DNA from 2 places in the Streptomyces achromogenes genome. Region 1 is predicted to be linked to the other one. Evidence: predicted binding sites of a transcription regulator. Region 1 holds the regulator's gene; the other holds the start of a gene.
The links. The regulator HspR, encoded in region 1, represses chaperone genes until heat shock. The targets are predictions, from matches to a motif close to TTGAGNNNNNNNNNCTCAA.

Region 1 (4,240 bases):
GTGACCAGCTTGGCCGGAATGGCCTTGTCGGTTGGGCTGTCGACCGTGTCGCGGGTGAGCGCCTCGAACTGGAGGTCACGTCCCTGGACCTTGGCGACGGCGGCCTCCGCGGCGGCCTCGGCCATCGCCGGGTAGGGCTTGTAGACGCTCATGAACTGCTCACCGGTGATGATGCGCTGCACGGCGGGCAGTTCGGCGTCCTGGCCGGTGATCGGGGGCAGGTCGGTGTCCTTGACGCCCGCAGCCTCCAGGGCCTTGATGATGCCGCCGGCCATGGCGTCGTTGGCGGAGTAGACGCCGGCGATGTCGGACTTGCCGATGGCCGCGATCGCCTTGGTCATGTTGGACTGGGCGACCTCGGGGCTCCACTTGTCGGTGTCGTACGACTTCGCGATCGTGACCCGTCCGTTGATCTCGCTGAGCGCGCCCGCCTTGAACTGACCGGCGTTCGGGTCCGCGGGCGAACCGTTCACCATGACGATCTTGTCGGAGACGTTGGCGTTCGGGATGGCCTCCACGAGGCTGCGCCCCTGCACCTCGCCGACGAGCTCGTTGTCGAAGGAGACGTACGCGTCGATCGGGCCCTCGGCGAGGCGGTCGTAGGCGATGACCGGGATGTTCGCCTCCTTGGCCTTCTTCACCATGGGCGCGATCGCCTTCGCGTCGACGGCGTCCAGCAGGATGATGTCGACCTTGTCGTCGATCATCTTCTGCATCTGCCGGTCCTGGGTCTTCTCGTCCGAGGCGGCGTTGGCGTAGTCGGTCCGGCCCTGGTTCTCCGTGAGCGCCGCGACCTTCTTCTTGATGATCGGGTAGTCGAACTCCGCGTAACGGGTGTTCGTCTCCTCCGGCATCAGCACGCCCACCGTGATCGCGTTGCTCCGGGTCGGTGTCGCGCCGCCGGTCTTCTCCGAGGCCCCCAGCATCCCGCACCCGGCGAGGGAGAGGGACATCGCGGAGGCGACGACGGCTATGGCGATACGACGCATTTCGGGTGCTCACTTCATGTGCGTTCGGGGCGTTGCGGACCGGGGTGCGGCATTGGTGACCCGGGTATCTGAGAAGCCAACGCGGCGGCGACCGCCGTCGTCAAGCAGAACCACTTAACGAAGGAGCAACGTCACACTCCGCTCAGCGTGTGAAGACACATGGAGACGACGCGGAGGCCCTGAAAAGGTCTGACCGGACAAATCAGGCGAAGGGCGGTTCAAGGAACCATCGGCCGACGCGGGCCCGCAACGGGCCGATGTGTGCCGAGGACGAGCCGACGCGAGGAGACAACGAGCCGACGCGGGCCGAGAGAGCGGTCGCCGCACGAGGCCGGGGCCCGGAGGAAACACCTCCGGGCCCCGATCCGTGCCTCGTGCATCGCGCCTTGTCGCCCGCGCCCCGCGCATCGCGCCTCGTCGCCCGCGTTCCGCGCCCCGTTGCCCGCGCCCGGGCGGTGCTGCGGTGCGGTGCGTTCAGTCAGGCGTCGGATGCTGCCGCTTCGGCCGCCAGACCACCAGCGCGCTGGTCTGCTGCACCTCCTGGTACGGCACCAGGTCCCGCCGGTAGGAGGCGTGCACCGCTGCCTCCCGCTGCTGCATCGCCGCCGCCGCGCCGTCCAGCGCGGCCTCCAGCTCCGCGGCCCTGGCCTGGAGCGCGGCCACCTGGTTCTCCAGCTCGATGATCCGCTTGATGCCGGCCAGGTTGATGCCCTCGTCCTGCGACAACTGCTGGACGGTGCGCAGCAGTTCGATGTCGCGGGCCGAGTAGCGGCGGCCCCGGCCGGCGGTGCGGTCGGGGGAGACCAGGCCCAGACGGTCGTACTGACGCAGTGTCTGCGGGTGCAGGCCGGAGAGCTGGGCCGCCACCGAGATGACGTAGACCGGGGTCTCCTGAGTCAGTTCATACGGGTTACGACGACGGCCGTCCATCACTCTCAAGCTCCCTTCGCGGCCTCGAACAGCTCCGCCCGCGGATCCTCGCCCGCGGTCGCCTCGCGATACGCCTCCAGTGCGTCACGAGCCTTCCCCGACAGGTCCTTCGGGACACTCACCTCGACGGTGACCAGCAGGTCGCCGCGGGTGCCGTCCTTGCGGACCGCGCCCTTGCCGCGCGCCCGCATGGTACGGCCGTTGGGCGTGCCGGGCGGGAGTTTCAGGGTCAGCGACGGGCCGCCGAGCGTGGGCACCTTGACCTCGCCGCCGAGGGCCGCCTCGGTGAACGTCACCGGCACGGTCACCGTCAGGTTGTCGTCCTTGCGGCCGAACACCGGATGGGCGCCGACGTGGACGACGACGTAGAGGTCGCCCGACGGGCCGCCGCGCTCGCCCGGGGCGCCCTTGCCGCGCAGCCGGATGCGCTGGTTGTCCGTCACCCCCGCGGGGATGCGGACCTGCATGGTCCGCGACGACTTCGCGCGGCCGCTGCCCTTGCAGTCCAGGCAGGGGTGCTCGGCGATCAGGCCGCGGCCCTTGCAGTCGGGGCAGGGGTCGGTCAGCGAGAAGCCGCCGCCCGAGCCCCGGGCCACCTGGCCGGTGCCGACGCAGGTCGGGCACACGCGCGGTGTGCCGTTCTTGTCGCCGGTTCCCGAGCACGCCTTGCACGGGGACTGCGAGGACATCCGCAGCGGGACGGTCGCGCCCTCGATCGCCTCCGTGAAGGTGAGCGTGACCTCGGTGTCGATGTCCTGGCCGCGCCGGGGCTGGGTACGGGTCGTGCCCGCGCCGCCGCGGTTGAACAGGCCGCCGAACACGTCCCCGATGCCGCCGCCGAAGCCGCCCTGGGCGCCGCCGCCCTGGGCGCCGCCTCCGAAGAGGTCGCCCAGGTCGAAGTTGAAGGAGCCGCCCGCGCCCGGGCCCGGACGGAAGCCGCCGTTGCCGAAGAGGGCGCGTGCCTCGTCGTACTCCTTGCGCTTCTTGGGGTCGCCGAGGACGTCGTTCGCCTCGGAGATCTCCTTGAAGCGCTCCTCCGCCTTGACGTTGCCCTTGTTGGCGTCCGGGTGGTACTCGCGGGCGAGCTTCCGGTACGCCTTCTTGATCTCGGCCTCGGTGGCGTCCTTGGGGACGCCGAGGACCTTGTAGAAGTCCTTCTCGATGAAGTCCTTGGTGCTCATCCTCGACGTCCCTCCTTCCGCACGCTCATCCGCTCAAGCTCAGCCCTCGTCCGGGCCACCGCTCTCCTTGTCGTCGCCCGCCTCCGCCTCGTCGCCCTTCGCCGCCTGCGCGCCGGGCTGCGGTTCGGCGACGGCCACCCGCGCGGGGCGGATGGTGCGCTCGCCGATCCGATACCCCGGCTGCAGAATCGCCACGCACGTCGTCTCGGTGACGTCGGGCGCGTAACTGTGCATCAGGGCTTCGTGGATCGTCGGGTCGAAGGGCTCGCCCTCCTTGCCGAACTGCTGCAGGCCCATCTTCGCCGCGACGGTCTCCAGCGATTCGCCCACCGACTTGAAGCCGCCGACGAACTCGCCGTGCTCCCGCGCGCGGCCGATGTCGTCGAGCACGGGCAGGAGCTCGGTCAGGAGGTTCGCGACGGCGATCTCCTTGACCGCGATCCGGTCGCGCTCGACCCGGCGGCGGTAGTTCTGGTACTCGGCCTGGAGGCGCTGGAGGTCGGCGGTGCGCTCGCCGAGGGCGGTGCGCACCTGGTCCAGCTGGGCCACCAGACCGGCTGTCTGGTTCGCGTCCCCGGCCGGGGCGTCCGCCCCGTCCGCCGGAGCGGACGAGGAGGCGGCCTTCGGCTCGGCGTCTTCAGGGGTGGCGCCGGAGGGGACGTCGGGCTTCTCCTCGAAGCCCGGGGTCTCCTCCGTCACGCGGCACCGTCCTTGCGCTCGTCGTCCACGATCTCGGCGTCCACGACGTCGTCGTCCGCCTTCGGGGCGTCACCCTGCGGGGCGTCGGCGCCGGGCGCGGCCTGGGCGTCGGCGTACATCGCCTGGCCGACCTTCTGCGAGACCGCGGCGACCTTCTCGGTGGCCGTGCGGATCTCGGCGGTGTCCTCGCCCTTGAGCGCGGCCTTCAGCTCCTCGACGGCGGCCTCGACCTCGGTCTTGACCTCGCCGGGGACCTTGTCCTCGTTGTCCTTGAGGAACTTCTCCGTCTGGTAGACGAGCTGCTCGCCCTGGTTGCGGGCCTCTGCGGCCTCGCGGCGGCGGTGGTCCTCGTCCGCGTACTGCTCGGCCTCCTGGCGCATGCGGTCGACCTCGTCCTTCGGCAGCGAGGAGCCGCCGGTGACGGTCATCTTCTGCTCCTTG
Region 2 (4,240 bases), 1.1 Mb from region 1:
GACCAGCCAGGCCCGGCCGTCCGCCGGGTCCGGGGCACGGGCGACCAGGCCGAGCTGCTCCAGGGCCCGCAGCTGCCGCGACATGGTGGCCTTGCCGACGCCGATGTACCCGGCGAGCTCGGTGGCCCGCTGCCGGCCGCACTCCTCCAGCCGGACGAGGAGCCCGTAGGCGGCGGACTCCAGGTCCGGATGGACCTCGCGGGCCATCTCCCCCTGGTTGGCGCGGGCCCGGCGGAACAGCACGGTCAGCTCCCGCTCCAGGGACAGGAACTCCCGGTCGTCCCGCTCCACGGCGCGCGACGGCGCGCCGGACTCGTCCCCGCGTCCGTCGCCGTCTGTGTCCTCGTGCACGTCAGCACCTCTGCCCTTTGTCTCCGGTCGCTGCCATCGGCGCAGCTCCTCAGTATTTCGCAGGCCCCGGGCGACGGCGGCTCGCAGGGCCGCCGCCGGGCACGGCGAGAGCCCGGTCCCCATGGGGAAGCCGCAACAGCATCCCCACGGGTTCCGGGCCCCCGCCTCTCCCACGGCGTCCGTCACGCCGCCACGGGAACCTCCGGCGTCGCACCGTTCGCGGCGGGCGCGAGCGCCAGCTCCAGCACCTGGCGGACGTCCGTGACGGCGTGGACGTCGAGCGTGTCCAGCACCTCCGCGGGGACGTCGTCCAGGTCGGGCTCGTTGCGCTTGGGGATGATCACGGTGGTGACGCCCGCCCGGTGCGCGGCGAGCAGCTTCTGCTTCACGCCGCCGATCGGCAGGACCCGGCCGGTGAGGGACACCTCGCCGGTCATCGCCACGTCCGTGCGGACGAGCCGACCCGACAGCAGGGACGCGAGGGCCGTCGTCATGGTGACGCCGGCGCTCGGGCCGTCCTTGGGGACCGCGCCGGCCGGGAAGTGGATGTGCACGCCCCGGTCCTTCAGGTCGCCCACCGGCAGCTCCAGTTCGGCCCCGTGGCTGCGCAGGAAGCTGAGGGCGATCTGCGCCGACTCCTTCATCACGTCGCCGAGCTGACCGGTCAGGGTCAGGCCCGCCGCGCCCGTCTCCGGGTCGGCCAGCGACGCCTCGACGTACAGGACGTCGCCGCCCGCGCCGGTGACCGCGAGACCGGTCGCGACACCGGGCACGGCGGTCCGGCGCTCGGCCGGGTCCTGGGCGGACTCGGGCACGTGGTGCGGCCGGCCGATCAGGGCGCGCAGATCCTCGTCACGGATGGTGAACGGCAGCTTCCGCTCGCCCAGTTCGTGCTGGGCCGCGACCTTGCGCAGCAGCCGCGCGACGGTCCGCTCCAGGGTGCGCACGCCCGCCTCGCGGGTGTACTCGCCGGCGAGCTTGCGCAGGGCGCTCTCGTCGAGGGTGACCTCGTCCTTGTCCAGGCCCGCCCGCTCCAGCTGGCGCGGGAGCAGGTGGTCGCGGGCGATGACGACCTTCTCGTCCTCGGTGTAGCCGTCCAGGCGGACCAGCTCCATACGGTCGAGCAGCGCCTCCGGGATGGCCTCGAGCACGTTGGCGGTGGCCAGGAACACCACGTCCGACAGATCGAGTTCGACCTCCAGGTAGTGGTCGCGGAAGGTGTGGTTCTGCGCCGGGTCGAGCACTTCGAGGAGGGCGGCGGCCGGGTCGCCCCGGAAGTCGGAGCCGACCTTGTCGATCTCGTCGAGGAGGACCACCGGGTTCATCGACCCGGCCTCCTTGACCGCCCGCACGATCCGGCCGGGCAGCGCGCCGACGTAGGTACGGCGGTGGCCGCGGATCTCGGCCTCGTCGCGGACGCCGCCGAGGGCGACGCGGACGAACTTGCGGCCCATGGCGTGCGCGACGGACTCGCCGAGGCTCGTCTTGCCGACGCCGGGCGGGCCGACGAGGGCCAGGACGGCGCCGCCGCGCCGGCCGCCGACCACGCCCAGACCGCGCTCGCCGCGGCGCTTGCGCACCGCCAGGTACTCGGTGATGCGCTCCTTCACGTCCTCCAGGCCCGCGTGCTCGGCGTCGAGGACGGACTTGGCGCCCTGGATGTCGTACCGGTCCTCGGTTCGCTCGTTCCACGGCAGTTCGAGGACGGTGTCCAGCCAGGTGCGGATCCAGGATCCCTCGGGCGACTGGTCGCTGGACCGCTCCAGCTTGTCGACCTCCTTGAGGGCGGCCTCGCGGACCTTCTCCGGAAGGTCGGCGGCCTCGACGCGGGCGCGGTAGTCGTCGGACTCCTCGCCCTCCTGCTCGCCGTTGAGCTCGCGCAGCTCCTTGCGGACGGCTTCCAGCTGGCGGCGCAGCAGGAACTCGCGCTGCTGCTTGTCGACGCCCTCCTGGACGTCCTTGGCGATCGTCTCGGCGACGTCCTGTTCGGCGAGGTGGTCGCGCAGCTGCTGGGTGGCGAGCTTCAGCCGGGCCACCGGGTCGGTGGTCTCCAGGAGCTCCACCTTCTGTTCGGTGGTGAGGAACGGCGAGTAGCCGGAGTTGTCGGCGAGCGCGGAGACGTCGTCGATGGCCTGGACCCGGTCGACGACCTGCCAGGCGGCGCGCTTGCGCAGCCAGGCGGTGGCGAGCGCCTTGTACTCCTTGACCAGTTCGGCGACGTGACCGGGCAGCGGCTCGGGGACGGTCTGGTCGGCCTTCGTCCCCTCGACCCACAGCGCCGCGCCGGGCCCGGTGGTGCCGGCGCCGATCTTCACGCGGCCGCGGCCGCGGATCAGCGCGCCCGGGTCGCCGTCGGCCAGCCGGCCGACCTGTTCGATCGTGCCGAGCACACCGGTGCTCGCGTACGTGCCGTCGATACGCGGCACCAGGAGTACCTGGGGCTTGCCCGGTGTTGAACGGGCGGCGGCCTGGGCGGCCTCCACCGCGGCGCGTACGTCGGCGTCGTTGAGGTCCAGCGGAACCACCATGCCGGGGAGCACGACCTCGTCATCGAGAGGCAGCACGGGCAGAGTGAGCGGAGCGGACGTCGATGCCATGATCTCCCCTTCGGCAGTCAAGTTGAGCTATGCCGACTCAATGCACGTGAGCCCCCGAATGTTCCCCGGAACCCGTCCCGTTCGCTGTGGGCGATCATCACTGCTCCGGCGGGGGGTGCCGGGCGCGTGGCGGGCGGGCACTGTACGAGCCCTCGGCGCGGGGCGTCGAGTCGTCGCCGGCGAGCGCGGAGTTCACGGGGACGCACGGAGGCGACGTCCGCCGGACGAGGGGGCGCACCCCGTGCCGCCGCACGACGGGCCACGCCCCCCGCGCCCCCTGCCCGTACCCCGCCCACTTCCGGCATTCGCCCCGAAGCACCCCTTCGCCCCGACCACAATGCGCGTATGACCGATGACTGGAAGCGACGTCTCGACGCCCTCCACGCGGAGCTGGTCCTCCGCGACGACCCCGTCGCCTGGGTGACCGAGGCGGACGCCGTCGAGGCCTCCAGGCGCTACCCGCACATCGCGCTGCGCGGTCCCGTCTTCGGCGTCGCCGCGCTGGACCCGGCCGCCGAGGGGCCGTGCTGGCGGCTGCTGAAGCCGGTGGTGGACGGCATGCCCCAGCAGGCCCGGGACGGGCTGAACTCGCACCTCTGGTTCCAGGCGAAGGACGGCGCCGGCGATCCGACCGTGCGGCGCGAGCTGCTGAGTGCCGTCGCCCTGCTGGAGCGGGCCCCCGCCGACGAGGTCGAGGCGCTGGGGGTGCGCTACCGGGTGGTGCGCGGCGACGAGTTCGCCCGGACCGGCGACGAGGGGCTGGAGCCGCCCCGGCCCACCGACCCGGAGGTCCCGGGCGCCTCCTGGGAGGACCCGGGCGCCGCGCCGTCGCCGGACGTGGGCTTCGCCCTCGACCCCGGCCGGGACGAGGGGCCGATGGCGGGCGCGCTGCGGCTCGGACTGCGCGACTTCACGTACACGGGCGCCCGCTTCCCCGCCGACGTCCGCGAGGACTCCGCACGGGCGGCGCTGACCCACCCGGACGTGGTCAGACTGCCGGTCGGCTTCTCGGTGGCGGAGCTCGAGGGCACGGACTGGACGCCGTTCGGCTCGCTGGCCGCGACCCCGCACGAGGCGCGCCGCGCGCTGTACGAGGGGATGGCCCGCGTCTGGGCGATGCTCTACCGCTTCGACGAGCGCAAGAAGGCCCTGTACGCGCGGGCCGCCGAGGCGTTCAGGGCGGCCGGCCGGGCCGACGAGGCGAGCGTGGAGGGCCGCCGGTTCCGCGTCTGCCGCGTCGAGCGGATGATCCGGCTGGGCCCCGACGGTCCCGAACCGCCCCGCCCGTCCGA

Region 2: lon (endopeptidase La) is a predicted target of HspR. The motif match lies at 2,971-2,989, and genes of this name have one in related genera.

What each region holds. Positions count from the first base shown of each region.
Region 1 is NZ_JAUSYH010000001.1:4,724,077-4,728,316, reverse strand. Features, by position in the region: gene QF032_RS21250 (sugar ABC transporter substrate-binding protein) at 1-989, opposite strand, end outside; gene QF032_RS21245 (heat shock protein transcriptional repressor HspR) at 1,464-1,919, opposite strand; gene dnaJ (molecular chaperone DnaJ) at 1,925-3,100, opposite strand; gene grpE (nucleotide exchange factor GrpE) at 3,140-3,799, opposite strand; gene dnaK (molecular chaperone DnaK) at 3,796-4,240, opposite strand, start outside.
Region 2 is NZ_JAUSYH010000001.1:5,851,480-5,855,719, reverse strand. Features, by position in the region: gene QF032_RS26455 (MarR family winged helix-turn-helix transcriptional regulator) at 1-351, opposite strand, end outside; gene lon (endopeptidase La) at 534-2,948, opposite strand; gene QF032_RS26445 (DUF5954 family protein) at 3,294-4,240, shown strand, end outside.